3 regions of the Hathewaya histolytica genome follow, and region 3 is predicted to be linked to each of the others. Evidence: predicted binding sites of a transcription regulator. Region 3 holds the regulator's gene; each other region holds the start of a gene.
What was found. The regulator NrdR, encoded in region 3, represses ribonucleotide reductase genes. The targets are predictions, from matches to a motif close to CACNANATNTNGTG.
Positions count from the first base shown of each region.

Region 1: a site for NrdR is predicted at 3,303-3,316, ahead of nrdD (anaerobic ribonucleoside-triphosphate reductase). Genes of this name have one in related genera too.
Region 2: a site for NrdR is predicted at 3,706-3,719, ahead of FGL08_RS10120 (vitamin B12-dependent ribonucleotide reductase). Genes of this name have one in related genera too.

Region 1 covers NZ_LR590481.1:2,315,410-2,326,279, forward strand. The annotation lists gene FGL08_RS11150 (beta/alpha barrel domain-containing protein) at 1-609, shown strand, start outside; gene nrdG (anaerobic ribonucleoside-triphosphate reductase activating protein) at 633-1,151, opposite strand; gene nrdD (anaerobic ribonucleoside-triphosphate reductase) at 1,161-3,284, opposite strand; gene FGL08_RS11165 (ArsR/SmtB family transcription factor) at 3,605-3,982, shown strand; gene FGL08_RS11170 (heavy metal translocating P-type ATPase) at 4,008-6,377, shown strand; TPP riboswitch at 6,516-6,606, shown strand; gene thiT (energy-coupled thiamine transporter ThiT) at 6,654-7,304, shown strand; gene FGL08_RS11180 (Mrp/NBP35 family ATP-binding protein) at 7,383-8,249, opposite strand; gene FGL08_RS11185 (YhfM domain-containing protein) at 8,276-9,115, opposite strand; gene FGL08_RS11190 (prolipoprotein diacylglyceryl transferase) at 9,134-9,889, opposite strand; gene FGL08_RS11195 (N-acetylmuramoyl-L-alanine amidase) at 9,997-10,870, opposite strand, start outside.
Region 2 covers NZ_LR590481.1:2,092,541-2,103,410, forward strand. The annotation lists gene FGL08_RS10100 (calcium-transporting P-type ATPase, PMR1-type) at 1-414, shown strand, start outside; gene FGL08_RS10105 (CvfB family protein) at 546-1,433, opposite strand; gene FGL08_RS10110 (cation:proton antiporter) at 1,648-2,823, opposite strand; fluoride riboswitch at 2,868-2,943, opposite strand; gene FGL08_RS10115 (gamma carbonic anhydrase family protein) at 2,998-3,504, opposite strand; gene FGL08_RS10120 (vitamin B12-dependent ribonucleotide reductase) at 3,828-6,830, shown strand; gene FGL08_RS10125 (uroporphyrinogen decarboxylase family protein) at 6,893-7,963, opposite strand; gene FGL08_RS10130 (hypothetical protein) at 8,179-8,547, opposite strand; gene FGL08_RS10135 (Rossmann-like and DUF2520 domain-containing protein) at 8,809-9,663, shown strand; gene panB (3-methyl-2-oxobutanoate hydroxymethyltransferase) at 9,669-10,496, shown strand; gene panC (pantoate--beta-alanine ligase) at 10,551-10,870, shown strand, end outside.
Region 3 covers NZ_LR590481.1:1,545,357-1,556,226, forward strand. The annotation lists gene pnpS (two-component system histidine kinase PnpS) at 1-585, opposite strand, end outside; gene FGL08_RS07595 (response regulator) at 588-1,283, opposite strand; gene pgeF (peptidoglycan editing factor PgeF) at 1,324-2,031, opposite strand; gene nrdR (transcriptional regulator NrdR) at 2,168-2,626, opposite strand; gene FGL08_RS07610 (YlmC/YmxH family sporulation protein) at 2,721-2,996, opposite strand; gene sigG (RNA polymerase sporulation sigma factor SigG) at 3,079-3,852, opposite strand; gene sigE (RNA polymerase sporulation sigma factor SigE) at 3,928-4,635, opposite strand; gene FGL08_RS07625 (sigma-E processing peptidase SpoIIGA) at 4,652-5,449, opposite strand; gene ftsZ (cell division protein FtsZ) at 5,639-6,715, opposite strand; gene ftsA (cell division protein FtsA) at 6,748-8,007, opposite strand; gene FGL08_RS07640 (type IV pilus twitching motility protein PilT) at 8,275-9,330, opposite strand; gene sigK (RNA polymerase sporulation sigma factor SigK) at 9,464-10,159, opposite strand; gene FGL08_RS07650 (penicillin-binding transpeptidase domain-containing protein) at 10,227-10,870, opposite strand, start outside.

The DNA of each region.
Region 1 (10,870 bases), 770 kb from region 3:
ATTGTGATATTTGGTAAAAGATTAAAGTCTTTCTTATTTACCACAGATGTTGCTTTAATAAAAAATACTAATGCTGACGCTATTATAGCTGTCTATCCATTTACCCCTCAACCAATAATAACAGCTTCACTACTCCTAGCAGCAGATGTTCCAATTTTTTGTGGTGTAGGTGGTGGAATTACTACTGGAAAAAGAGTAGTTAATTTAGCATTAGATGCTGAGTTTAAAGGAGCTTTGGGGGTAGTAGTAAATAATCCTACTCCAAATGAAGTTATAACTCAAATGAGAGAAACTATAGATATACCTATTATAGTTACTGTAGTTTCAGAATTTGAAGATATCGAGGCAAGAATAGCCTCTGGAGCCACTATTCTTAACGTATCAGGTGCTAAAAGGACTGCACATATCGTAAGAAAGATAAGAGAAAGGTTTCCTGATTTCCCTATCATAGCTACTGGTGGTCCTACAGAAGACACTATAAGAGAAACTATAGCAGCTGGTGCCAATGCTATAACATACACTCCACCTGCAGCTGGTGACATACTAAATGAAATCATGCTTAGCTATAGAGCGAATTATAAAAACGATTATGAAGATGAACAAAATTAAAGGGATACTATAGTATCCCTTTATTAATAATTTAATTGAATTATTTTACCTAACTCTAAGCTCTTTTTCACATCTATGATTCTCTGATTCCTAGATCCTCTATACTTTAAACTATGATTCTTCTGTGATTCCATAAATCTCCCATCTACAATTACATCAATACTATCTAAGAGCTCCTTCCAAAATGCCTTTTCATCTAAATGCTTTAGAATATATTCGAAAGTATAACCCGTATAACACCAAATATTTAAACCTAAATTTTTAACTTCTTGTGCTAAGTAATAAAAACTTTCTGCTTGTTCTAAAGGATCTCCTCCACTAAAAGTAACTCCATTTATTATAGGGTTATCCTTTAAATCATCTATTAAATTTTTAATACTAAAAATTTCTCCCCCATGAAAACTGTGTGTGTGTTTATTAAAACAGCCTTCACAATTATGTGTACATCCTTGGGAAAAAAATACTCTCCTTATACCTGGCCCGTTAGCTAAACTCTCAAAAATTATCCCTGAAAGTCTTATATTCCTATCTTCTGTATTCACATATATCACCTATTTACTTACATAGTCAGTATATCCTTTTTTACTACTAGTGTGAGTAACTCTATCTTCTCTTTCATAATACTTACCTGCTCCAAACCTTTCATCTAGACTTAAATAACCTGTAACTCTTGATATTCCCTGAATATCTTTACCTCCACAAACTGGACAGCTTTCTTCCCCTGTCTGTAGGTATGTTCCACAACTTCTACAATATCTTATATGAAAATTAATGCCTATATAACTTATATTTGTCTTACTATAAGCATAATTTAATATAGACATTATAGCATCTCCTGTAGGACAATCATCTACCTCTAGATAAGTTATATGCCCACCATTGCACAAGCTATGATATGGTGCCTCTATATCTATTTTATCCTTTATAGAAATTGGATATCCAACTGGAACATGGTAACTATTAGTATAGTAATTCTTATCAGTAACTCCCTTTATTTCCCCAAATACTTTTCTATCTTGAACTATAAATTTACCACTCAATCCTTCCGCTGGTGTTGCGTATGTACTCCAGTTTAGCTTTGTTTCTTCTGTAGCCTTATCTGTATAATCTCTAATATAGTTTATTATATCAATACCTAAATTTCTAGATTCCACATCTTCGCCATGATGCTTTCCTGTTATTGCTACTAAAGCTTCTGCAAGACCTATAAATCCTATGGCGAAACTTCCTTGTTTCAGTATAGGTTCGATAGAATCATCTCCACTTAAATTTTCTGATCCTTTTAATAAATTTTGACCGGCTATAAAAGGAAGATCCTTTACTTTTAATTTTTTTAATACATCATATCTATGAAGTAAAGATTCTTTTGCTAAATCTAACTTATTTCTTAAAAGTTCAAAGAATTTATTTCTATCACCCTTTGCCATTAATCCTAACCTTGGTAAATTAATAGTAGTTGGGGCTATATTTCCTCTTCCCTTTGTTCCTGGTTCACCATTTACATTAGAACATATATATGTTCTACATCCCATAGTAGCTGGAACTACCCCAATATCAAAATATTTCTTATTAAAATCAGCATCTAAATTCATAAAGGTAGGATTCATCCTTTTACTTGCAACTCTACATGCAAGTTCATATAAGTAATAAAACGGAGCTTCTTTTTCTCTATTTACCCCTGATTTAACTCTAAAAATTATATTTGGGAAAATAGGTTGTTCTCCTTTCCCAAGTCCTTTTTCATATTCTAATAAGAATAACTCACATACTAGTGCCGCATCTTTTGAATTTGGTATTCCTATATTAATAGAACTAAAAGGAACTTGAGACCCTGCACGAGAATGCATAGTATTTAAATTATATACAATACCTTGCATAGCCTGACTTATAGATCTCCTTAGTTTTTCTTCCGTTAACTGTTCTAACTTCTCACCGTCTATACCATAACCCTTAAGTTCTCTTTTAATTTCTTCTCTAGTTGGCTGTATAAAACTAGCCATATCATTATCAAAATCCGGATGTGACTGCCCCCCGAACATATCATTTTGTGTTGATTGTAGTAAAATACATGAAAGTTCAGCAGCTGAGTCTATTCTTTTAGGTTGATTTATTGTTCCATAACCCGTATTAAATCCTCTTTGTAAAATTTCTTTAGTGGGTATATGTAAACAATTGATTGTAAGATTATAACTATCTAAATCATGATAATATAAGTCACCATTTTCATGTAACTTTGCCAAATACTTAGGCATCATTGAAAGGTTATGCCATTTATTAGATTCACTAGCTATTCTAAGTAGTTTTGAACTGAAGTTATTTCCTACATTTGCATTATCCCTATCAGTTTCTACTCCTATTTTATTTATAGCTTTCATTAAATCTGATTTTATCTCTCTTATTCTATCTCTTTCTTTTCTATAGTTTGAATATGCAACGCCAACATCTTTATGTCCATTACTTAAAAGCATTTTCTCTACTATGTTTTGGATTTCCTCTACATTTAACTCTTTCTTATCTAATTTTTTTATCCTAATTAAAGCTTCATTTTTAAAAGTTTCTATTTCCTCTGTACTAAATACATATCCTATCTCATCCGCTGCTCCTTTAAGGGCTTTAGATATTTTGGAGGAATCAAAGTTTGTTTTTCTACCATCACGCTTAACTACATATAGCATATACATGGTACCCCCTTGCACAATATATTGAACAAACCATACTTGGAATATTATACGCTCTTAATATATTATTATCAATTTTCAATTTAAGGTATATCACTAAATTAACGTAATTTTGCCTTAATATCTTATATTTCTTATATTTTTTATCCCTATTCTAATATTGACATAATATAAAATATATAAATAAGTTTTTCTTAATATTTAATAAAAAATATTTTCTATATTGATTGTCCACTAAATTAATGTTATCATATATTCAAAGAACATATGAATATATGCTCATATGTTTATATGAATATATTATGGAGTTGATACTAATGCTTAAAAATAAAGATTCCAAGCAACCTATTGAAGTATGCAAGTGTAATGTAATACACGAAGATATAGTTGATAAAGTAAAAAAAGAAATGCTAGATGAAGATACATTGCAAGATATTTCAGATCTCTTTAAAGTTTTTTCAGATTCTACAAGAATAAAAATAATTTTTATTTTATTTAAATCTGAAATGTGTGTATGTGATATAGCAACATTGCTCCAAATGAATCAATCAGCTATATCCCATCAACTTAGAGTTCTAAAACAAGCTAGACTTGTAAAATACAGAAAAGAAGGCAAATCAGTATACTATTCTCTTGACGATAACCATATTGAAGATATCTTCCATATGGCCCTAGATCATATAAATGAAGACTAAGACTTAAATAAGGGGTGAATATATAATGAGTGAAAAAAGGGATTTTAAATTTATATTAAAAGGTTTGGATTGTGCAAACTGTGCAGCTAAAATTGAGGAAAGGGTTAAGAATCTAAGTACTGTAGAAAGTGCTGTTCTAAACTTTAGTACCTCCCTTTTAACTGTAACTATTAAACAAGGGGTTAATAAGGAAATTGTTACTTCAGAAATTGAAGCTATCGTAAAAAAATTAGAACCTGATGTGGAGATAATTGAAACTGTTAAAAATTCAAAATCCACATCTAAAATGAGTTTAATATTAGAAGGACTGCATTGTGCCAATTGTGCAGCAAAAATTGAATCTAAAGTTAATAATTTGGAGGCAGTAAAGGAAGCAAGCTTTAACTTTTCAAATTCTACTTTAAATATAGAATTTGAAAAATTTATTTCAAGAGATGAATTATTTAATAGTGTAAAAAACATTGTAGATTCTACAGAACCTGGAGTTAAAGTAAAATATAAAAATACTTCTACTAAAACAACTACAAAACAGAAATTAGACAAGTCTTATGTTGTAGATAAAAATACACTTATTAGACTATCCTTAGGAACTATACTATTTATTATCGGTTTAATTATGAAGTTTGATTTCTATCCTAAACTTGCTATTTTCCTTGTAAGTTATATTTTAATTGGTAAAAATGTATTATTAAAAGCTTTATCTAACATTAAAAAAGGTGATGTCTTTGACGAAAATTTCCTAATGACTATAGCAACAATCGGAGCTTTTGCAATTAAAGACTTCCCTGAAGCTGTGGCAGTTATGTTATTTTATGAAGTTGGAGAAACTTTCCAAGATATAGCTGTTAATCGCTCAAGAAACTCAATTGCTGACTTAATGGATATAAGACCTGATAAAGCCAATTTAAAAATTGGTGACTCTATAGAAGAAGTATCCCCTGAGGATGTTTCTATTGGCGATATAATAGTTATAAAACCCTATGAAAAAGTTCCCCTAGACGGATTCATATTAGATGGAGATTCGTCTATGGATACCTCAGCACTTACAGGAGAATCTCTTCCTCGTGATGTTAAAAAAGGTGATGAAATCCTAAGTGGATTCATAAATAAAAATGGTGTTTTAACATTGAAAGTTACAAAGGATTTTTCCGAATCTACTGTATCTAAAATTTTAGACTTAGTTGAAAATGCTGGTTCAAAAAAAGCAGAAACTGAGAAATTTATAACTAAATTTGCTAGGGTATATACTCCCCTAGTTGTAATGGCAGCCATTGCCCTTGCATTTATACCTCCAATGATTATAAAAGATTCTAATCTTTTAGATTGGGTACAAAGAGCACTTAGCTTCCTTGTTGTATCTTGTCCTTGTGCTTTAGTTATATCTGTTCCACTAGGATTCTTTGGAGGAATAGGTGCCGCTTCAAAATCTGGTGTCTTAGTTAAGGGAAGTAACTATCTAGAAGCTTTAAATGACTTAGAAACTGTAGTCTTCGATAAAACTGGTACCTTAACTAAAGGTGTATTTGAAGTTAATAACTTATATCCAGCAGAAGGTATTAAGAAAGAAGATCTTTTAAAATATGCAGCACTATGTGAAGCATATTCATCTCATCCAATAGGAACATCTATAATAAAAGCTTATGGAAAAAAAGTAGAAAAAGATAAGCTAAAAAATTATGAGGAAATACCTGGACATGGTATTAAAACAGAGTTTGATGGGAAAACAATTTTAACTGGTAATAGTAAACTTATGAATAAGTTCGGAGTTAACTTTATACCATCAAAAGATATTGGTACTAGCGTATACGTTGCTGTTGACAATAATTTCTTTGGAAGCATAACTATATCAGATAAAATAAAAGAAGATGCAAAAGATGCTATATCTATGTTAAAGTCTTATGGTATTAAAAATCTTGTTATGCTAACTGGCGATAATAAAACCACTGCTGAAAATGTAGCAAATACTTTGGATATCACAGAAGTCCATGCTGAACTACTACCTGGAGATAAGGTTAGCATATTTGAAAATATAATGGCTAAAAAATCCCCTAAAGCAAAGGTAGCCTTTATAGGAGATGGTATAAATGATGCTCCTGTTCTAGCAAGGGCAGATGTTGGATTTGCCATGGGTGGACTCGGTTCTGATGCTGCTATAGAAGCTGCTGACGTTGTTATTATGACTGATGAACCATCCAAAATATCAAATTCAATAAAAATAGCTAAGTTCACAAGAAAAATAGTAACAGAAAATATTTATTTTGCCCTAGGTGTAAAACTTATTGTTCTATTATTAATCGCACTTGGTCTTGCAACTATGTGGGCAGCTGTCTTTGCAGATGTTGGAGTTGCATTACTTGCAGTAATGAATTCTATGAGAGTATTGAAAGTAAAATAAATATTAGATTTTAAATAAGCTTTATCTAAGCAGAGAGTATTTAATTCCTCTCTGCTTAATTTTTAATATTTATTAAATACTTGTAAAATGATTATATTAATACTATAATAACCTTGGAACTAATCATCTAAAATAAAATCTTTGTGCTAGGGGTGTCTTTTTAGACTGAGAAATACCCTTAAAACCTGAACTGGGTAATGCCAGCGTAGGAAAGCATGTGTTTATTAATAAACTATTTTTAAATGCTCCTTGCACAAATAATGAGGAGGTTTTTTTATGTTACCAAAAGGTTTACTTACAGTTCCTAATATTATTTCAATTTTAGTTGTACTAGCTCTACTTATAGCTTTTATATCTGTAAAAAAAATAAAATTAACTACAAATATAATCGTAAAAGTAGGCATGGCTGTAGCTTTATCTGTAGTATTAAACAAAATTACATTATACAAAATGCCTCAAGGAGGTAGTATTACTCCTGGAAGTATGGTTCCTATAGTTATAATGTCTCTAATCTATGGACCTCAAGTAGGTATGCTTACAGGATTCTTAATGGGTATAATTGATTTGCTCTTCGGTGGATATATTGTCCATCCTGCTCAATTATTACTTGACTACCCTCTTGCCTATATGTTTATAGGTCTAAGTGGATATCTTAAACCTAATGTTAAAAAGGATAGTGACGCTATAATAAAATCCAAACTCATATCTGGAGTATTAATAGGTATGGTTGGGAGACTAACATGTCACGTATTATCTGGGATAATTTTCTTTTCAGAATATGCTAAAGGCGCTAATCCTTTTATCTATTCTTTAAATTATAACTTATCATTTTTATCTTTTGAATTTTGTATAACATCATTTTTAGTAGCAATGTTTCCTTTAAAACAAATATTAGCTACTAATAATATAAATATAGATTCTAAATAATAAAATAATTTTTTTAAAATAAAAAACCCGAGATTAAAATTCTCGGGTTTTAATTACTTTAAAAATAATCTTTAAATACTATAATATCACTCTATTATTAGAGTACTCTTTATTGAAGTTTTGTAAAAGCTCATCGTAAGTCTTATCTGAAGATATAAAACTTTCTATATCTCCACTTTCCATATGTTCTATTAATTCTTTATTTATAGGCATTTCAGAAAGTAATGGAAGTCCAAGTTCCTTTGCTCCCTCTTCTGCAGACTTATTAGAAAACACCTTCATTTTTTCTCCACATTTACATTTCACATAGCTCATGTTTTCCACAACCCCAAGGGTTTTTATGTTAAGTTTTTTAGCCATTATAACTACTTTTTTAACTATCATAGAAACCATATCTTGAGGTGTTGAAACTATTACTATACTATTAATAGGTAGACTTTGCATTACTGTTAATGATATATCCCCTGTTCCAGGAGGCATATCTATTAAAAGATAGTCTAACTCTCCCCATTCTGTATCTCCATACATCTGATTTAAAACACCATTTATTACGGGACCTCTCCATATAACTGGTTCTTCTTCTTTTTCTGTTAATAAATTTAAAGATATAACTTTTATACCTTGCTTAGTTTCAACCGGAATAAATTTGAATACCTTTGGGTCTTCTGTCGGACTAATTGTTGCTCTTTCTGTATTAATTCCAAAAAACCTTGGCATAGATGGTCCTGTTATATCTGCATCTAAAACTCCAACTTTATAGCCTGAACTTCTAAGCTTCGTAGCTAATATACCTGTTACTGTTGATTTACCTACTCCACCTTTTCCACTCATAACACCTATTACATTTTTTACATGTCCAAACTTAGGTAATATAACACTACAACCTTTATCTTCTGAAGCCTTTGAGCAACTTGATTTGCTTGGGCATCCATCACAACTACTCATTTTAATTCCTCCTCTAAAAGTTAAAATTAAAAGTCTTTCGGCTTTTTATCATCATAAATATCTATCTTCCAGTTCCTATTAGAGTATTTACCCCAAACATAATACTTTTTAGGCTTAGTATTAGTTTTTTTATAAGAAAATTCAATAATAGATTTATATACTATAGACTTATATCCTTCAGTATCTATATTTATAATTATATCACAGTCTTCAGTTTTTTCTGTAAGTTCAATCATAGGAAATTTTTCTTTTAAACTATTTTTAAACTCTTCTAAATCTGAGGATAAAATAAACTTTTGTATATCTATATCATCTTTTAAATTTAATCCGACTTTTTTATTTGCTAAATCCTTATTACTATCCATATACTTACCTATAGTATCTAGTATTGATTTATAATAAACATTTTTAAAAGCTCTAGGCTTTCTTATATTTTCAAAGTTGTTTAATATATCATTATCTAACCTAGAAGAAACCACATATACATTTTTATCATCGTATAAGTTTCCTCCCTCTTTTTTATCTAGCCCTGCCACATAATTAAAACGATGTACTTCTCCATTTTTTTCATGAATTTCAAATATATAATCTGATTCTAAATAAGATTTGCCATTAGCTTTTTTAGCTGAAGAGAGTATATCATAAGCTTCCTTTATAACATCGTTATTAGTTACAACAAATCTAAACCCTTTATCACGTGTACTTTGAATTACTAATTGTTTTACTTTGTTTAATCTCATATATTCAAAATTATTATTCTTAAGTCCTAATTTAATTTTTGCAGTTCTTAACTTATTGCATCCTGTCATTGTAAAACATATACATAAAATAAAAGTTAAAATAAGCGATTTCTTATGTATCCTCACTCTAAAAACCCTCTCTAACTATTTTTGATTTTTCTTAAATCTATATCTTGAAAACATTAATACTCCAAAAATTAGAGTGAATATAGCAATAAACTGGGATGTAGACAACATTCCCACACTACCTCTTGGATCGTCCCTTAAAAATTCTATTAAAAATCTTCCTATACTATAACTTATAATATATGCCCCAAATACCTGTCCATCTTTATGATCTTTCTTAAGATACAACAATAAAAAAGCTCCTAATAAAAAATCAAATATAGATGAATAAATCTGAGTAGGATGAAGTCTTACCCCCGGAGGTGCAAATAATGAATTTTCAAAAACTATACCTAAATGAGAATCTGTATGTGCACCATAGCAACATCCTGCAAATAAACATCCAATTCTACCGAATCCCTGGGCTATAGCAACACACGGTACTGCTATATCTAGAAACTTTAAAGTATTCCAATTATATTTTTTACAAGCCATATATATAGCTATAACCCCTCCTATTATAGCACCATAAATTACAAATCCATATCCTAAATTTAATAGAATACTTGGTTCATCTATTATAAGCTTAATGTCGGTAATAACCCAAAGGAGTTTACCACCTACAGCACCACCTATAATTGCGTAGAAAAATATACTCCAAACATTATCTTCATTGTATCCATGTTTTCTTGATATATTTAATAAAATCATTAAAGCCGATAATACACCAATAGCTATCATCAGTCCATAACCTTTTATTTCTAGTCCAAAAATACTAAATAAAATAGGTCTCATAGAACACCTCCGTATAATAAATAAGAGAAGCTTTTAAGCTTCTCTTATTTTTTTCTATTTAATTATAATACTTATATTACTCTAAATCAATTTAATTCACATTTTGTTTAAAATAAATCTGCTATAGAACTTGCTATTGCATCCACCATTTTATTTTGAGTATTAGAATTCATGAATTTATCCCTATCTCTAGGATTGTCTATAAATCCACACTCTATAAGTACTGAAGGCATAATAGCATTTCTTGTAACATATAAATTATGATCTTGTGCTCCCCTATCCTTAAAGCCTACATTCCCTAACCTCTTAGCTATAAGCTTAGATAGTTCTCTACTTTTTATAGCCTCATTACAAGGAGTTCGATCATATATAACATCACCAATTGTTACAGTGCCAGATGTATCTAACTTTGGCATATATGTGCTATAATGAGTGCTTGTACCTTCTCCTCCTGGAGTTGCATCATGATGTATACTAATAAATAAATCAGCTTTTCTAGAATTTGCTACATTTATCCTTGCTTCAAGATCTTCTCTTACCTCTCTATAATTTACAGGTATGTAATCTCTTGTATATATAACATCATATCCCATAGTCTTTAATTTATTTCCTAATTTCAATGTTAAATTTTGATTTATCTCCGCTTCTTTTAAGCCTGCAGCTTGGGCACCTGGATCTTTTCCACCATGTCCAGCATCAAGTACTATGAGTTTACGTGCAACTGACGCTTCTATAGTTATTGGGTCATATCTAAAGTCATCTGTTCTATTTCTAGATCCTTTATCTTTTACATGAATACCCAATAAGTATCTTCCCCCACTTGTTGGTGCTGTCCAATTAAAGTTAGAACTTTCACTATAATCTCTTAGTATAGCCCAAGAATTCGTTCTTAGGTCTTTTAGCCAATATTGATATAACACTTTTGAATCTGCATTAGCAGATGCCTTTAATGTATATGTTTTTCCACCTTTATAGTTGCTA
Region 2 (10,870 bases), 550 kb from region 3:
GGATTATTAACTTTAGCAGCCTTTGTAATTGGTGCTAGAGTATTTAGTGGAACTACTGGATTATTCCCACTGTTCCCTAAAAACATTAGTGAAGATGCTTTAAGACATGCACAAACTATGGCCTTTGTAGTTTTAAGTGTATCTCAATTAGTTCATTCATTAAACATGAGAAATGAAAGTAAATCTATATTCCAAATAGGTTTATTTACTAATAGATATTTAGTCGTATCTATATTAGTTGGTATATTCCTACAAGACGTTATTATCACATTACCTTTCTTGGCTAAAATATTTAATGTACATGATTTAACAGCTATAGATTGGTTATTCGTAAGTGGTTTAAGTATAATACCATTAATATTAAATGAAATAGCTAAAATATTTAAACGCAAAAGAGAAGAGAATTTAACATAAAAAGTAAGGGAGTCCATTAGGACCCCCTTACTTTTATTTTTCTACAAACTTATTAAAAAACTTATTTTCATTGTTTTCCTTCTTAGAAGGCTTTTTATCATTTTTATTAGAATTTTTCCTGTTATCCTTCTTTATATAATTAGGCTTACTTTCTTTTTTTCTTTAATAGGATTTTCTCTTTCTAAGTGTGTTCCCTCTTTATCCTGTGATACCATTCCTTTTTTCATAAGTCCACCTAAAGCTCTCTTGAAAGCATTTTTACTACATCTAAATGTGGATTTAATTTGTTCAGGTGATGAATTATCATTAAATTTCATATGACCATCATGTAGTTTTAAATAAAGAATTATAGCACCTTCTAGATCATTTTTTTCATCTAATCTCTTTTTTCTTGGTGTTACTTCAATCTTTCCATCTTCATAATATCTCTTTACCCTAACACTGACTATTTCACCTGGTCTTATACCTGTGAAATTCTCTTTCTTTAAAACTACAGCTCTATATAGATTTTGAATAGCCACCATAACACTACCATTGGTTTGTTCGCCATAAGACGTTGCCATTAGCTCTTCTCCAATTTCAAAATGATTTGTATTATGAAGGTACTTATCAATATAGGTAGTTGCAGATATTCTTCCTGTCTTATCTAGATATATGTAAAATAAATAACTTTCACCTACTGAAAGCTCATAGGCCATTTCTTTAAATGGCACCAAAATATCTCTTTCAAGTCCAAAATCTATAAAGCAACCTATCTTAGTTTGGTCTACAACCTTTAAATGAGCTATATCCCCTACTTGTGCCAAAGGTTTTTTGCATGTAGCTATAGTTCTGTCCTTTGAATCTTTATATATAAAGACTTCTATTTGGTCTTCAACCTCAAACTCTTTACCTTCTACACTACTAAAGGGAAGCAAAATCTCTTCTGATTTTACTATGTCTATATCTTCTACTAAAAAATATCCAAAATCTCTTTTCTTTTTTACTACTAAATTATTAAATTCTCCTACTTTTATCATAAAATTCTCCTTTTTCTTCCGGTATTTATCTAATTTTAAATAAGTTTGCTAAATACTATTCTTATAATTCCATAAAAGGTAATTTAAAATACCATATATATAAACTTCTCAAAACCTTCTCTTACTACTCTATCAATATGAAATAGTAAATGTCTGTTATCTATGAAAAGTATACCATTAAGGCTATGTTTATTCAATTTATTTTGATTTCAGCCTATGCTTTATTAAGTAATCTATCCTTTGTATAATCAATTCCCATGGCTCCTAAAGGTGCTGTTATTATTATAGATAAAACTGCTATAGCAAGTATTATCTCACCAGATGGAACTCCTTTTGATAATGGAATGGCACCAATAGCAGCTTGAACTGTAGCTTTTGGTAAGTATGCTATAGAGCAAAATAATCTTTCCTTAAAGTTTAAATTAGAGCCTATTAAAGCTATATTAACTCCCACACTTCTCCCTACTAAACCTATAGCTATTATTATTATTCCTAGTATGCCAGCTTTTAATCCTACATTCACATCTACTGCTGAGCCTATTAATACAAAGAGAAATATTTGCGCAAAGAACCATATATTCTTTAACATATTTTCTAACATAATGGCTTCCTCTTCATTTTTTTCTAGTAAACAAAAACCTAAAGTCATTATAGCTAGTAAACCTGAAACTTTAGTATAGTCTCCTAAAATTTTCAATAAGAAAGCTATAGAAAGAAGCAAACAGAGCTTTTCTAAAGAATTTAATCTATCTTTAAATTTTGTAAGAAGACAATTTAAACCAAATCCGAAAAACACCCCTAATATTATGCCACCTATTATCTCTATTGGTATGTTTAACATAACCTTTCCTATACTATCTCCAGTATTACTAAAAATCCCAATAAAGACACCAAATAATGTAATGGCAAAGATATCATCAATAGACGCACCAGAAAGTATTATAACCGGAATGTCTTTATCCATTCCGTTTCCATTCTTCTTTAATTTAAGCATAAAAGGTACTATAACAGCTGGGGATACAGCTGCCAGAATGAACCCCAACATTCCTGATTCTATATAAGAAATTTTAAGTAAAGTTTTTGAAATCATCATTACAGTTATCCCTTCAAATATACAGGGAATAAAACTCATTTTTATAGATGTTATACCTACTTTCTTAAGTATACTTTTATTAAGACCAAGTCCAGCTCTAAGTAAAATTATTATTAAGGCCATGTTCCTAATTTCACTACTATTATTTAATATAGATGGATGAAGTATGTTAAAGCCATATGGTCCAATAATTACACCAAGTATTATCATACCTAATATTCCTGGTACTTTAATACTAGATAAGATTTTATTAAATATTAAACCAAAGAATAAAATAATTGCTATACTCTGTATCATTTAATCTCCTCCTCATTCTTTACAAACAAAAAACTTCTACGATTAACATCGTAGAAGCCATTAGCATAACAAGCGATTTGAAAAAATACTTTTCAGGAGAGCTTCATCTCCATATATTTAGCTAAAAACATTATATAATTAATTTATCTCCATTTCAATAATATTTTATATTAATTATTTATTTAAATATGCTTTTGATAGTGCCACATAATTTTTAGAAGAATTTCTTAATGAGATAATCTCTTCTTCTGTCAGATTTCTTATTACCCTTGCTGGAGAACCAAGGCAAAGTACCCCTGAAGGTATTGTCTTTCCTTCAGTTACCACACTTCCTGCCCCTATCAAAGTATTCTCTCCTATTTCCGCTCCATTTAATATTATAGAACCCATTCCTACTAGGGTATTATCTCCAATATTACATCCATGAATAACACAGTTATGTCCAATTGTAACATTCTTCCCTATTTTAACTCCATATTCATGTGCCACATGAACTGTAGAATTTTCTTGTATATTAGTGCCTTCACCTACAGTTATTTTATTTATATCTGCTCTAAGCACAGAATTATACCATATATTAACGTCTCTTTCTAAAATAACTTCTCCCACCAATACCACATTTTCTGCAATAAAAGTTTCATTATGAATAATAGGCTTTTCATTATTAAATTCTATTATCACACTAAATCCCTTCTTCCTACGATTTTAATAATATATTTAAATTATATTGTATATATTTTATATTGTAAATCAATATCATTTAATTAAAAATACTGAAAATTAGCTCCTCAGCATATATTATGGTATTATATATAAGTACAATTTTTATTATTATTTTTATTAAAATTATTTTATTGAAATTATATATTTTATATCATATAATACTATATATAGTGTTTGATTGAAAAACAAAATACTATATATAGTATTTTGTTTGCGTTTATAATTTATTAGGAGGTGAACACTAGATGTAGCTTATATTTTTAAGCTACTGATAGTATATTATGCATAAAATCCATAACATTTTTAAAAGAGTCTTTACAAAAGAATTAGAAAACCGAAAAGATATTACAGTATACGATCTATTTAATTGGAAAAAAGTAAATGTAATCTTAAAGGATTATAAAACTAATAAAGTCTTAGTAGATATGAAAGATTTAGAATTTCCTATCCATTACTCACAAAATGCTTGTGATATTATAGCTTCAAAATATTTTAGAAAAGCTGGTGTAAACACCAAGTTAGGCTGCGAAAATAGTATGAAGCAAGTAGCACATAGATTAGTAAGTTTCTGGACAGAAGCACTTATTGATGAAAAAATCATAGAGACTGAAGAAGAAAAATCTATCTATTATGATGAAATGGTTTATGCATTCTTAAATCAAATGTATGCTCCAAACTCACCTCAATGGTTTAATACAGGATTAAATTTAGCTTATGGAATAAAGGGAAATAGCAATAATAATTTTTATTATGATGAAAAAGAAGGTAAAGCAGTTAAATCAAAAGATTTCTATACAAGAACTCAGGCATCAGCTTGCTTTATCCTATCTATAGAAGATAAATTACTTGGAAAGCATTCTATATCTGAGCAGTTTGTAACTGAAACTAAATTATTTAAAGGTGGTTCAGGTACAGGAACAAACTTCTCAACCATTAGAGCTAAAGGTGAAAGATTATCTGGCGGAGGCTTTTCTTCTGGATTAATGAGTTTTTTAAGATCCTTTGATAGAAATGCTGGGGCTATAAAATCTGGAGGAACAACTCGCCGTGCAGCAAAAATGGTAATCTTAGATGTTGATCATCCAGAGATAATGGAATTTATGACATGGAAAGCTAATGAAGAAGATAAAGTCCGTGCTCTTGGAAAAATGGGATATGATATTAGCTTTGAAGGTGAAGCATATGAAACTGTTTCAGGACAAAACGGAAATAACTCTATAAGATTCTCCGATAAATTCATGGATAAAGTAGAAAACTTAAAGAAAGAACCTAATGCAGAGATAGAACTTTCTGGAAGAGTTGATAAAAGTATAAATAAAAATGTTAAAGTACAAGAGTTATGGGATGCCTTTAACGAGTCCGCATGGAAATGTGCCGACCCTGCCCCTCAATTTGATGATACTTTTAATGCTTGGCATACTTGTCCTTGTGGAGAAGATGGTGTTTATAATGCTAAACATAATAGAATAAACTCAACAAACCCATGTGGTGAATATGCATTCTTAGATGATACAGCATGTAACCTAGCTTCAATAAATATTTTCAAATTCTATAACTTAAAAACTAAGAAATTTGAAATTCAAAAATACACTCATTTAGTTAGTTTATTACAATTAGCTCTTGAAGCTTCAATTCATTGGGGACAATTCCCAACAGAAGATATTGCAAGAAAGACACATTTATTTAGAACAACTGGTCTTGGAATATCTAATATAGCATCTTTATTCATGGTAATGGGATATTCATATGAGTCAGAAGCTGCAAGAAACCTAACAGCTAGCTTAATTGGTACATTAACTGGCCAATCATATTATGTTTCTTCCTTAATGGCAGAAAAGTTAGGTGCCTTTGAAAAATATGACATAAATAAAGATCATATGTTGAGAGTTATAAGAAACCACTCAAGAGTTGCTGGTGCATTAGAATCAGCTTATGAAGGTCTAAACTATGAACCAATTAAAGTTAAACATAACATACTAAAAGAAATTGGATTAGATTATTTAGGAGAAGAGCTTAAAAAATCATGGCTTCGTGCTTTAGAATCTGGAGAAAAGCATGGTTATAGAAATGCTCAAGTTTCAGTTATTGCACCAACAGGAACAATATCCTTCGCCATGGATTGTGGTGCTACATCAATTGAACCATACTTCAGTCACTTTATATACAAAAAATTATCTGGTGGCGGATATATGACTATAGTTAACCCAGTTATAGAATTATCTCTTAAAAATCTTGGTTATACTGAAGAACAAATAAATGATATTTTAGAATATATTTTAAGAAAAGAAACTGTAAATGAAGATGGATATGAATATGAAAAAATAGTAGATGGAAAAATAGAAGGAGCTCCTCATCTAAAAGAAGAACACCTAACTATTTTTGATACTGCAAATAAATGCGGTTCAGGGGAAAGATATATATCACCTGAAGGCCATGTTTTAATGATGTCTGCTATTACTCCATTAATATCTGGTGCTATTTCAAAAACAGTAAATCTACCTAAAAATGCTACAATAAATGACTTTAAGAAAGTAGTTCTTCTATCATGGAAGTTAGGTGTTAAAGGTATAGCATTATATAGAGATTCTTCAAAGGCTAGCCAACCACTTAATACTACTTTAACTGATGGAGAAAATAAAAAATTAGAAGATCTAAACTATAGTGAATTATTAGCTAAAGCTAAAGAACTTCACTACTCTAAATACTCTGAAAGGGATAAACCAGAAGGTATTAGAATGGGAACTACTCATCCTGCGCAAATAGATGATGTTAAAGTATATACTACTGTAAATAGACGTGAGGATGGGGAGATCTGCGAAATCTATATAACTACAGATAGAGAAGGTACTATTATTACAGGACTTTTAAATTCTCTTTCTAAGTCAATTTCAGTTATGCTACAATACCATGTACCACCAAAAGATATAGCTAAGATGTTAAGAGGCCAAAAATATGAACCATATGGTTTTGTTCAAAAGCACCCTTACATCAAATATGTAACTTCTATTTCAGACTTAATAAGTAAAGTTATAGATATTGAAAATGGGGATTTTAGTCGTTGCCAAGTTAAACCTGACAGTTACGATCTTCCTTATAATGCTATAAATAATGCTAATGATATAATCGCTCCTACTAATTCAGAAAACACCACTACAAGTAAAGATGAAATAGATGGTGAAAGATTGTATACAGAGGTTTGTTCTAATTGTGCTAGTACTAGAATGGTTAGAAATGGTACTTGTAAAGTATGCCTAGACTGTGGTACTACTACTGGATGTAGCTAAAATTTATAATTTTATTAATATAAAAGCTCTACCGTATATCTGCGGTAGAGCTTTTATCACTATTATTTCCTTGGAATCCTATAATTGCTTCCGTAAATCCTAGCACCATCAATTAAAGCCTGTATATTTTCTTTCTTTGTACCTATAGGAATTTGACATCCTGTACTTAAAATATATCCATTAGGATTGTCCCATCCTTTTTCTATACAAGTACTACATTCTTTATATATATCTTCAATAGAACCCATTTTTACAGTTTCTACTGGTCTAACATTTCCAACTAAGCAAACTCTGTCCCCTACTAGTTTTTTTGCTTCACTTAAATCTTCAACATTATCTATACTTAGTGTTGAAATACCAAGTTCCACCATGTCTTCCCATATATCTTTACTCTTACCACAAATGTGTAATAATGCTCCTGCACCTCTCCAATAGGCAACCCTATCTATGCACTTCTTTAAATATGGCTTAGCAAATTCTCTAAATTGCTTAGAGCTAATCATACTACAAGATGCAACAGGATCTGAAAAGCCTACTCCATACCCAAGTTCACAAGCAGCATCAATAAATAGTAAATTACTCTCTGTAACTATTTCCAATAATTCATGTACTTTTTCAGGACATTTTCTAATATCCTTCATTAAATTTTCAGCCCCGCGGATGGCAGATGCAACACTTATAGGTCCTGCTATATCTGTTGAAACACCTACTTCATGCCCTACTTCTTTATCTATCATCTGAAGAGCCTTCAAAATAAGAGGTAACCTACCGTCTTTATGAGGGTTTGCTGGCTTAAGCCTATGTAATTCATCATAGGATTTTAGAAGAGGTTCCTTTACATAAGACATACTTTTCTCTGGATATACAAGTTCTGTTCCCATAGCCTCAGCAACCCCTCTTAATCCTGTACCTATTCCTGCTCCATCAGCCTTAAATGCTTTATATACCTCTATCTCTACCTTAGCCATTAATTCTGCAGAATGATTATGTTCTCTTGGCCATATTCCAAATAAAGGTGCGCATGTTTCGCCCATAATAGGAGAACAAGGAATTCTGTCTACTTCTTCTCCCCTGGCAAAAGCCTTCATTCTTTCCTTTGAAGTCATTTCATCACATTTTATTTCCCTAAACATATATAACATTTCCCCTCTAGTAAAATTCTAGGGATTTTTCATAATGATTATATAGGATTTTATAGTATCCTATACCATATATCCCCTTATCCGATTCTATACTATTGAGGATTTTTAGTCTAATAAAAAAAAACTATAGGCATTATATTCGTTATTTATATTTTAAATAGTGAATACTTTAAGTATTTTATTCCTATTTAATTATTAATTTTATATTATTTATCATTTTTATTTGTGTTTTTTACTCTATTAGGCTTAGCTTTTGGTCTAATTACATCTTTTTTTCTATTTTTATTCTGTTCATAGGTTTTACCTTTGCTTTCAACAGCATTAAATAATCCTGATGTATCTAAAAACCATAAGAAAAATATTACATAAATTGTAGGTAAAATATATCTTCCCAATATACTCTTACCTGAAACTCCAAAATATGATGTTAGGACAACTATTAGAATGGTAATACTAAGAATTATCCATTTATTCACTTTTACTTTTGAAAAAACAAATTCTCTTAAAAAAGCAAAAATAACAAAACCAATTGCAGCAAATAATAATGTAGACAATAACGCCATTAAAATTCTCATTTACGTCTTCCTCCTTAAAAAATATATACCAATATTATTATTGAATATTTTGGAGATATTATCAAGTTTATTTTTAAATCTGAAAATTCTTAATTTGTTGGATATGTAAAAAATATATGTTAAAATTTTTTTGGGTAGTATCTTATCTGAAAGAACTGCACCGTTTGTTTATTGTTAGTGTTTATATTTTAGTGCTTATATCCTTCTATAGGAATAAGACAACTTACGGAACCAGTATATTTAAGACTGGTGGTGATAATATTGTTTAATAATATTGGTTTTATTGGAGCAGGAAAGGTTGGTTGTAACCTTGCAAAGTATTTTATGAAAAAAGGTATAACAGTTAGTGGCTTTTTTTGCAATTCTCTAAAATCAGAAGAATTTGTACATAAACATTTAACCTTACACACTTTCGATTCCATGGATTCTTTATTAGAAAGTAGTGATTTAATATTCATAACTACTCCTGATGATGAAATAAAAAATGTATGGAATTCTCTAAAACTCTGTAATAACTTAAAGAATAAATTCCTTGCTCATGCAAGTGGTTCCTTGAGTTCTGATGTATTTACAGACATAAACAAATTTGGTGCATATGGATTTTCAATCCACCCAATGTGGCCCTTTTCAGATAAACATACCTCATATATAGGCTTAGAAGATGCCTATTTTTCCATAGAAGGATTTAACGAAAAAATTAGTATTGTAAAAGATTTTATAAATTTTCTAGGTAACAATTCCTTTATAATTTCTAAAGATGATAAATATTTATATCATTTAGCCAATGTAACTGTGTCTAATTTAGTTTTATCTATATTAAATCTAGGTACAAATTATCTAGAGCTTTGTGGGGTTGAAGAAAATCAAGCCTTAAATGCTTTAATGCCCTTAATGCTTAACAACGTACAAAATATACAGAATAAAGGCTTTATATCGTCTCTCACAGGTCCCATTGAAAGAGATGATATAGGTACTATAATTCATCATTTAGATGCAATTCCTAAAGAGCATAGGGAACTTTATAAAATTTTATCTTTAAATTTATTAAAACTTTCAAAAGAAAAAAATAAAAAAAGGGATTATAGTAAATTAGAAAAAATCCTTATGGAGGTATAATTAAAATGAAAAATACAGTAGCAACTTTTTTGGAATCAAAAGCAAAGGGTGAAAAACTTACCATGCTAACCTGCTATGACTACTCTACTGCTAAATTAATGGACGATACAGGGATAAACGGTATTTTAGTTGGTGATTCACTTGGAATGGTTTGTTTAGGATATAAAGATACACTAAGTGTAACTATGGAAGACATGATACATCATACCAAAGCTGTAACTAGAGGTACAGAAAATACACTTGTAGTTGGAGATATGCCTTTTATGTCTTACCAAACTTCAATTTGCGATGCTGTAAAAAATGCTGGAAGATTAATAAAAGAAGGTGGTGCTTCTGCCGTGAAGCTTGAAGGCGGGGCTTCTGTAGTAGAAGAGATTAAAGCTATTGTTAAAGCTCAAATACCTGTTATGGGTCATATAGGTTTAACTCCTCAATCTGTAAATATGTTTGGTGGATTTAAAGTCCAAGGCAGAAATGAAGAAAATGCAAAAAGGTTAATAGAAGATGCAAAAAAACTAGAAGAAACCGGTGTATTTGCTATTGTTTTAGAATGTATACCTGCAAAACTAGCTGAAATAATTTCCAAAGAAATATCTGTCCCTACTATAGGTATTGGTGCTGGCGCTGGATGTGATGGACAAATACTAGTATATCACGATATGTTAAATATGTTTTCAGATCTTAAGCCTAAATTTGTTAAAACCTTTTCAAATGTAGGAGATGTTATGAGAGAAGGTATAAACAGCTATATTTCTGAAGTAAAAAATGGAACCTTCCCTTCATCAGAACATAGTTTTAAAATTTCTGAAGATACTTTAAAAAAATTATATTAGACATATTGAATACTCTATAGAAAGGATGTGAAACTGCATATTGCAGTGAATATCATGAAAATATTAAAAAGTATTACTGAAGTAAGAAAGCAAATAAATGAATGGAAGAGTGAAGGATATTCAGTAGGATTAGTTCCTACTATGGGATATTTACATGATGGACATAAAAGTCTTATAGAAAAAGCTCATTCTCAAAATAATAAAGTTATAGTAAGCATCTTTGTAAACCCTATTCAATTTGGACCTAATGAAGATTATGATAAATATCCTAGGGACATAGAAAAAGATAGTAAACTTTGTGAAAGTGCTGGTGCTGATATAATTTTCAATCCAGAAGTTTCAGAAATGTACCCAGAAGAAATTTTAACTTCTGT
Region 3 (10,870 bases):
ATCTAATTCCCCTTTAGCTATTCTAGAAGTGGTAAAATCTAAATCTTTAATAGGCTTAACAATAATATAGGTAAGTTTTATGGATAACCATAAGGCAAGTAAAAGTATCATAATTATTATAAACATATAATAATTTAAAAACTTTTTATCAATTATTTTAAGGTTATCCACAAATATAGAACTCCTTATTATATTTCCACTTGTAAGCTTCGTAGCTAAATACATCATATTTTTATTTGCAGAACTACTATGTCTAATACTTATTCCTTCACCTTTTTCCATAGCCATTTTAAATTCTTCCCTATTAGAGTGGTTATTAAGTTCATACTTATCTAATTGAGTATCAAATATAACTTTTCCATCTTTATCAATGTAGGTAACTCTTACTTCTTCTCTATTAAATTTGTACCTGTTGCTAATCTTATTTTCATTAATTAATTTTTCCATTAATTTATTATTAGCTCTCAAATAAGTCTTTGTTAGTTGTTCTTCTTTATAATCAAATACTCTAATAAGTAGAAAAGACGTTACTATCAATATAGAAATAAGTGCAAAGGAAAAACAACACATTAATTTTTTTCTCATATCTATTCTCCTGTGCTAAATCTATATCCTATACCTCTTACCGTTTGAATAAATTTAGGATTCTTATCATCGTCCTCTAGCTTTTTTCTAAGATGTCTTATATGGACATCTACGGTTCTCGTTTCCCCTATATACTCATATCCCCATATTTTATCTAATAAAAACTCCCTTGTCATTACTCTTCCTTTATTTTTTAAAAGTATCTCTAGTAATTCAAATTCTTTTAAAGTAAGTTCTACCTTATTATTTTCTTTTAAAATCTCATGTTTTTCAAAATTTACCGATATGTTCCCAAACTTAGAACACTTGTCCTCATATTGCATAACAGTTCTCCTAAGAATAGCTTTAACCCTTGCCAAAAGCTCTCTTATAGAAAATGGCTTTGTTATATAGTCATCTGCCCCTAATTCTAATCCTAGTATCTTATCGAATTCCTCACTTTTTGCTGTTATCATTATAATAGGTACCGTAGACAGAGTATTCTCTCTCCTGATTGCTTTACAAACATCATAACCATCCATTCCTGGTAACATTAGATCCAAAAGAATTAAATCCGGTAATTCTTCTTTAGCGATTTCAATAGCTTCCATACCATTGCTAGAACAAAAAGCCTTATATCCATTTTTCTCTAAGTTAAATTTTATTAATTCTTGAATATGTTCTTCATCATCCACAATAAGTATTTTTGAGTCCTTCATATTTATGCACACTCCCCTTAACTCATATTAGATTAATGTATTATTTTTTATATATAAAAGAAAACATTCTTCCATAACCATCTTTTCCTTTTCTGTATGAATGAAGTTTTACATCCTTACTACAATAAGTACATATTGGTATCAAGTTTATATTGTCTTTCTTTAAACCACTTGTTACAAGAGCATTCTCTATATACTCTGCTAAGTTTAAGTTTCTACCTTCTATCATACTTTCCTTAAACTCTTTTGTACTCTTAAATTGTTCTATAACCTCTTCCCCCACTTCAAAACAACATGCCCCATTATGAGGTCCGATGTAAGCTAAAATATCTTCGGGGTTAGCAGAGTATTCACTCACCATTCTATCTATAGTTTTACTAGATATATTTTTTAAAGTTCCTCTCCATCCACTGTGTATAGCAGCTAACACCTTATTCTTTTTATCTAAAAGTAATATAGGAACGCAATCTGCAGTAAATACTCCTATAGCTACCCCACTCTCACCTGTTATAATTGCATCTCCATCTTCTGTAATTCCCTTATATTTAATAACTCTATCCCCGTGAACCTGATTTAAATATCCTACATCACTTAATTCAAACCACTCTTTTAAATTTTCTAAATTTTTTCTTCCCTCATCTGAATTCTTATTAAAATCTAACCCACATTCAGCTGTAGAAAATATAATATTTACATTATCATAGTTAGTACCTATAAACTTGTATTGTTTAATCTGTATTTCTTTCATAATTCACCTCTCCTATTATCTATAAGTATATTTTAACATCTATTATTCCTATTAAAAGTTTTTCAATAGAACTTTTAACTTACTTTTAACTATTTTAACGTATTTTTATTATACATAAAAAAAGCCCTATAGGGCTTTATTCCTTATTATCTATTAGGTTTTTGATTTCCTCCATAAATGTATTTATATCTTTGAATTGTCTATATACAGAAGCAAATCTAACATAACATATTTCATCCACTTCTTTTAATATATCCATTATTATTTGACCTATGTACTCTGAATTTACTTCAGTTATCATGTCATTGTAAAGCTTTTTTTCAACTTCATCAGCAATTTCTTCAATTTTATTTCTAGATATAGGTCTTTTTTCACAAGCCTTAATTAACCCATTTATTATTTTATTTCTATCAAAATATTCTCTGCTTGAATTTTTTTTAATTACTAAAATAGGTATATTTTCAAATTTCTCATAAGTAGTGTATCTCTTTCCACACCCAAGACACTCTCTCCTTCTTCTTATAGCTGAATTATCATCAGTAGACCTAGAATCTACTACTTTACTTTCACTGTAATTACAATATGGACATTTCATACTAGCATCTTCCTTTAATAATATAAATTGTTACTCTTATATTAACATTTTTGCTCTGTATTTTCTATACCTAATGCAAGAGATATTAAATTAATCATCTTAAATTTATTGTTTCTTCTAATCCTTGCACTAATATAACATCTTCCCCTATCTTATGAACTTTATTCCAAGGAATTTCTAAATAGTTCTCTTTACCAAACCAAGATACTTTTTCTTCCGGTAGAAGTATAGATATTATCTTATAATCTTCACAATTTATAACTAGATCTTTTATAAATCCTAATTTCTTACCTGAATCTAAATCTACCACTTCCATGCTTCTAATATTATTTAAAGAAAATAAATCTTGAACTTCTTTAATATCCTCCAAAATATCTACCCCCTATAAACATCTTATGATATATTATGCAAAAAACATATGGTTTATACTAAAAATATAAGGCCAAAAGGCCTTATACGAATTTTCTCATATGTTTTAATGCAGATTTTTCTAGACGAGACACTTGTGCTTGAGAAATTCCAATTTCATCTGCAACTTCCATTTGTGTTTTACCATTAAAAAACCTTAAATTTAATATTAACTTTTCCCTATTATTTAATTTTTTCATAGCTTCATTAATGCATATGTTTTCTATCCAGTTCTCATCTAAACTCTTATTGTCACTAATTTGGTCCATAACATAAATAGCATCTCCACCATCATGGTATATAGGTTCAAATAGGGATACAGGATCCTGAATAGCATCCAGTGCGAAGACTACTTCTTCTCGCGGTATTTCCAATTCTTTTGCTATCTCTGTCACAGTAGGCTCCTTATTAAATTTTTTTACAAACCTATCTCTAACTTGTAATGCTTTATATGCTATGTCTCTAAGGGAGCGGCTTACCCTTATAGAATTGTTATCTCTTAAATATCTTCTAATTTCCCCTATAATCATAGGAACAGCATAAGTAGAAAATTTTACATTCTGAGTTAAATCAAAATTGTCTATGGCCTTAATCAATCCTATACAGCCTACTTGAAATAAATCATCTGGATTTTCCCCCCTATTATTAAATCTTTGGATTACACTTAGTACTAGCCTTAAATTTCCTCTTATAAATTTTTCTCTAGAATTTATATCGCCCTCTTTTAACTTTAAAAGTAAATCCATCATTTCTTTTTCTTTTAATATAGGGAGTTTAGCTGTATTAACTCCACAAATTTCAACTTTGTTAATTATCATAAGGTCATCCATCCCTTCAGTATAGTTGCATTAGAATTTTCCCCTTATGAAATAAATTTTATACATGAGACAACCTTATAACATTTTACTAATTTCTCTTTTTAATCTTTTTATTATCCTTTTCTCTAATCTAGATATATATGATTGGGATATGCCTAACATGTCAGCTACTTCCTTCTGAGTCTTTTCACCTTGTCCATTTAATCCAAATCTAAGCTTTACAATTTCTTTTTCTCTTTCATTTAATTTCTTCATAGCAATTAAAAGTAATTGCTTGTCAACTTCATCTTCTATCATATTGTAAACTATATCATTTTCTGTACCTAATATATCAGATAATAAAAGTTCATTCCCATCCCAGTCTGTATTTAATGGTTCATAAAAAGAAATTTCTGATTTCACTTTATTATTTCTTCTAAGATACATTAAAATTTCATTTTCTATACATCTGGATGCATAGGTAGCAAGCTTTATCATTTTATTAGGATCAAAGGTATTAACAGCTTTAATCAAACCTATGGTACCTACAGAAATTAGGTCTTCAATATTCACTCCTGTATTTTCAAATTTTCTTGCAATATAAACTACAAGTCTCAAATTTCTTTCAATTAAAATAGATCTCTTCTTCTCATCTCCTTGTACGATTTTATTTAATAATTCTTCTTCCTCTACTTTTGTAAGTGGTGGTGGTAAAGCATCATTACCCCCTATGTAAAAAACTTTTTTTGCAAATATGCTAAATTTAGAAATAATTCTATTTACGATAATTTTAAAATTTATCATTTTCCACCCTCCAATTTTATAAAATCCCTCTAGATAATAAAGCATTGTATTCTCCAGTCTTACTTAAACTAGTATTACAAAAAGCAATAATGCCATTTTTAACTTCTGAATTTTCTCCATTTGATAAAAATCTTAATCCATCTACTTTTACTCCTTTGAGATTACCACCATACCCTCCTACAACTCTATATGGAATTATATACTCTTCTTTTTTTATATCTACATTTTTAAACACATCTTCTTCAACTATAATTACAGGTAAATTTGTTACTGGCTCCCTAAGCTCATTTCCCGTATCTAAAAATGCTTTTATAGTTTTATAACTTCCATTAATATTTATTTCTACATCATAAATTAAATTTTTTATCAATAGCTTGTCCTTAATGAATAGTATTATTCTTTGCAAGAACATAGAAGTGATTATTATTCCTAACATTAATTTTTTATATGTGAAATTAATTACATATGAATTTTTAGGCATAACTCCAGTTTCGTTATACTTCAAGAAAATACAAATCCCACCTAACGCTATGGTATAAAGAAATAATACACAAACACCCTTTAAAATAAGATTTATATTTTTTCTAATCGATATATAAACCATCAAAAACGCAATAGAAACTTTAAGTATTATTTGGATACAATTACTTAAAGGCAAAAATAACATTACTAATAATGAAAGACTTCCAACAGAAGCGGAGATTATATTTGCTAAAATACTGTACTTTATATTTAAAGTTTTACACATTAAATATATTAAAAAATAATTCACTATTAAATTTTCAATAATAAGCACATCTAAATATATTTCCATATATATCCCTCCCTTACATTTATTATACATCTTGATTTATTAAAATTTTGTCACTTTCTATTGCTATAATTAAAATTTAAATATGTATATTCTCCTATATAACAACAATATATTCATATAGACTAAAATTAGAATAAAAAAAATAAGATTCGTCACTAAATACATGACAAATCTTATTTTATGTAATTTCTACTTGCTTTGTCTTCTTAAAAAAGCTGGAATTTCTATTTCATCCTCTTCGTCAGAATCTTTTGTTACTGCAACTGTTTCTTCTTCTTTAATAGTTTCACTTGGCTTATTTTCAGATTTTGAAGCTTTAGCTTGTTCCATTTTTTCTGTATCAAAACCTGTCGCAATTACAGTGATTTTTATTTCATCATTTAAACTTTCATCTATTACTGCACCAAATATAATATTAGCGTCTGGATCTGCCGCCTCTCTTACAATTTCACAGGCTTCATCCATTTCTAATAATCCTAAATCTGATCCACCAGTTACATTTAATAGTACCCCTGTAGCACCAACTATAGAAGTTTCTATAAGCGGACTTGAAATTGCTTGCTTTGCAGCCTCTGCTGCTCTATTTTCTCCTGTAGCTCTACCAACCCCCATGTGGGCAAGTCCCTTATCTACCATTATAGTTCTAACGTCTGCAAAGTCTAAGTTAACTAGACCAGGAATTGTTATTAAGTCAGCTATACCTTGAACACCTTGTCTTAAAACATCATCGGCAAGTGTAAAAGCTTCCATTAAAGATGTTTTTTTATCTACCATAGCAAGTAATCTCTCATTAGGTATGGTAACTAAGGTATCTACTTTATCCTTTAATTCTTTAATCCCCATCTCAGCTTGAACCATTCTTTTTCTTCCTTCAAATGGAAATGGTTTTGTTACGACTCCAACAGTTAGGATATCCATGCCCTTAGCAATTTCAGCAACTACAGGTGCAGCACCAGTCCCAGTTCCGCCTCCCATACCAGCTGTAATAAAAACCATATCTGCACCTTTAATGCATTCTGCAATCTCATCCTTACTCTCTTCAGCAGCTTTTCTACCAATTTCAGGATCCGCTCCTGCACCAAGTCCTTTAGTTAGTTTATCACCAATTTGTATTTTCTGTGACGCTTGAGATAATATCAAAGCCTGTTTATCTGTATTTACGCCAATAAATTCTACGTTTTTTAAACCTTCTTTAATCATTCTATTAACAGCATTGTTACCGCCGCCGCCACAACCAATTACTTTTATCTGGGTAAGATCTTGCATATCAATATCTATCACAGTATTCCCTCCTTAATTTAGAAAAAATCAGCAAAAAACTCTTTTATCCTAGATACAAAACCAGAGGATTTTTCTTGTGTATTTTCTTCATGAAACTCCTCTTCTGTTTCTACTTCTTTATGATATCTTTTCTTACTACTTAAAGAATTTTTAGGTTTTGTATTATCAAATACATCTTTTAAAATTCCTACACTTCCTGCATATAAAGTGTTAGATGCACCTATGTATTCTGGAACACCGATTCGTATAGGTCTTTTGAAAATATTTTCGCTTAAATCTACTATGCCTTTTAATAATGAAACTCCACCACCGACAAGTACTATATTATAAATTTGTTCATACTCTCCACTTTCCTTTATGAAAGCTTTCATAAATTTCAACATCTCTTCTACTCTAGCATTTATTATATCAATTACTGTAAAGTACATAACTTCTTTTTCATCATGCTTAGAAGTTTTTAAAATTATTTTTTCATCTTCAAAATTATTTTTTGTTACGCTTCCACATTTTAATTTTAGGTTCTCTGCTTCTTCATAAGATATATTTAAACACAATGATATATCCTTTGTAATATTGTGTCCGCCTAAAGGTATAAATATATCTTTCTGTAACTTGTTATCTCTAAAAATAGATATATTGATAGTTTCTAATCCTACATCCACTATAGCTACACCTTTTTCTCTCTCTTCCTTCTTTAGTAATACTGATGATAATGCTATAGGTTGGAGTGTGACACCTAATACTCTTATACCCGCTTTATTTACACTTTTTATAAGATTATTTATTATTGTGCTTTGAGCTAGTACAATTTTAGCTTCCACCTCTAATTTTACTCCACTCATTCCTATAGGATCTTTTATGTTATCATATCCATCTATTATAAATTGTTCTGGAACAGCACCAATTATTTCTTTATCCCTATCAATGGATAAGAGCTTTGCTGCCTCGATAGCCCTATTAACATCACCTTCTGTAATTTCTCTATCATCTCCTGAAACAGCTATAACCCCTCTATTGTTTATAAATTCACAAATTCCACTTTGAATACTTATAAAAGCTTCATTTATTTTAAATTGAACTATTTTTTCAAGTTGAAAAATACATTTTTCAATAGATTTTGAGGTTTTGTCAATATCAACAACGACTCCTTTTTTTAGTCCGCTACAAGAAAAGGAGGTTATTCCCATAATCTGTATTGAACCTTGGCTATTAATCTTTCCTACAGAAGCACAGATTTTTGAAGATCCTATATCTAGTCCTACTATGTAATCATACATGAATCATACCTCCTTACGAGAATCCTCAAAGTTATATATTCAACATAAAACTTATTTTTCCTTTTATTTTATATATATTTTTTATTTCAATGTATATTTAAATTAATAAGGTAAAATTTAATTATATATACTATAAATATTATATCATAATATTATATTTTAAAACAAAACCTAATTATAGAAAAAGCCTAAAAATTTTAATTTATGCAAATAACTTTAACATAAATTTTTATTTTAGGCTAGTCAACTTTAATATTATTTTTTTGATTATAATAACATCATTCTAGTAATTATCTCTTTATCAACCGCATATGTAATTGCAGTATCTTTTGATATAACTTTCTTTTTATATAGTTCAACTAAAGACATGTCCATAGTTTTCATACCTAATTTATTTCCTGTTTGTATAATAGACTCTATTTGGGATATTCTTCCTTCCCTTATGAGATTTTGAATGCTTGGTGTAGAAAGCATTATTTCTAAAGCAGCTATCCTTCCTTTTTCATCAACTCTCGGTACTAATTGTTGTGAAATTACACCTTGTAACACTGCTGCTAATTGAGATTTAACTTGCTCTTGTTGGTATGGTGGAAATACGTCTACAATTCTATGGATAGTATTCGATGCTCCTATAGTATGGAGCGATGATAAAACTAGATGTCCATTTTCAGCTGCCCTTAAAGCAACTGTAATAGTTTCTAAACTATCCAGTTCTCCTACAAAAACTACGTCTGGGTCCTCTCTTAAAAGAGATTTAAGTGCACTTTCAAAACTTTTACTATCTTTTCCTATCTCTCTCTGATTTACAATAGATTTGTTATGTTTGTGTAAAAACTCTATAGGATTTTCTAAAGTAATAATATGTCCACACCTAGCATTATTTATTTCATTTATCATGGCAGCTAAAGTAGTACTTTTCCCACTACCAGTTGGACCAGTTACTAATATTAATCCTCTTTTCTTGCTAGCTAGTTCTTTGATTGATGCAGGTAAATCTAATTCTTTTAAAGAAGGTACCTTCCCACCAACTGTTCTAATAGCAAGAGCATCACTATTTCTTTGTTTGTATATATTTACTCTAAACCTTCCTATACCTGATAAGGAATAAGTACTGTCTATTTCTCCGTTTTCTTCATATATTTTGTAGTCTTCTCCTAAAATTAATTGTGAGTACTCTTTTGTATTCTCTACAGTTAACTTCTCATGATATGCTTGAACTAATTCTCCATTTACTCTTATATAAGGGTATGTTCCTACAGTTAAATGTACATCCGAAGCATTTTTATTTACAGCCATTTCCAATAACTGATCTAAATTTATCATTTTGCTCCTCCTAACTCTACAGTAAAAGTTTCTCTCTCTCTTAAATTTACCATGAATTAATATTTAGTTCAACATTTTTCCTTATTTTCCTACAAAACATTTCAGACAATTAGTATTTTGTATTTTAAATAAATTATTTAGCATTTAAAGCCTTATTCAATTTTTTCAAAGCTCTTTTTTCTATTCTAGATACATAAGAACGAGATATACCAAGGGACTTTGCAATCTCCCTTTGGGTCTTTGGTTTACCATCGAAAAGTCCATATCTTTCTTTTATTATAATATTTTCGCGTTCAGAAAGAGATGTTTGAATTTTTTCGTATAACTTTTTAACCTGTATTTTCATCTCTACTATCTCAATAATAGAATCATCGTCACTGCTTAAAACATCCATCAAAGATATTTCATTTCCTTCTTTATCAATACCTATAGGATCCTGTAAATACACCTCAGACTTTATCTTTTTATTATTTCTAATTAACATTAATATCTCATTTTCTATACATCTAGCAGCATATGTTGCAAGTCTTGTACCCTTTGATGTATCAAAGGAATCTATAGCTTTTATAAGTCCTACAGTTCCTATAGATATTAAATCATCCATTTCTTTTCCCGTAAAAGAATATTTTTTTACTATATGGGCAACTAGCCGTAAATTTCTTTCAACCAATATATTCTTTGATAGTTCATCTCCATTACTTAACTTTTCTAAGTAGTATTTTTCTTCTTTTTCATCTAGTGGTTGAGGAAAGGAATTATTTCCTGAAACATAAGCAGTAAAGAAAGTTAAATTACCTAAAAATTGCAATAAGCATTGTGCTAATACCAAAGTAGTGCCTCCTATTAGTGCTTATTACTATAGTATGAATTATTTCCCGAAATGTTAACCTATTTAATTATTTTAATAAATTTTTTTCCTTTAAAATTTCTACAATATCTTTAAATATTGGTGCAGCAACGCTTCCTCCATCTTCTTCCTTACCACCAGAACTTTTTTTCATCCAATCTATATCTCTTACTAAAATTACCATAGAATAATTCTTGCCCTTCAAATTAAAAAAACCAGCAAACCACCCATCTGAATGTTTTATTCTTTTTCCATCCTTTATCTCGTAATACTCTGATGTTCCTGTTTTTCCTCCAACTTTTACACCTTTTACTTTTGCATTTCTACCTGTACCATTTTCAGCTTCAACAACTTGTATCATTGTATTTTCTAGTGTTTTTGCAGTGCTGTTTTTTATTACCTTTTCCGCTACAGTGTGTATTTCCTTTACTTCCTTATTGTTATCATCCACTATAGAATCTATAATATAAGGTCTAACGAAATTCCCCTTGTTCACTATTATATTAGGTATATTTATAGCTTGTAGAGGAGTTATCCTTATTTTTTGTCCTATGGCACTGTGTCTTACTTCATCTCTTGATACATGGTTTAAATCTACTTCAAAGTCTCCAGAAACTTCATCTTGGAGGCCTAACATAGGTGTTAATAATCCAAACTTTTTTGAGTAATCATATATATTCTTAAATCCTACTT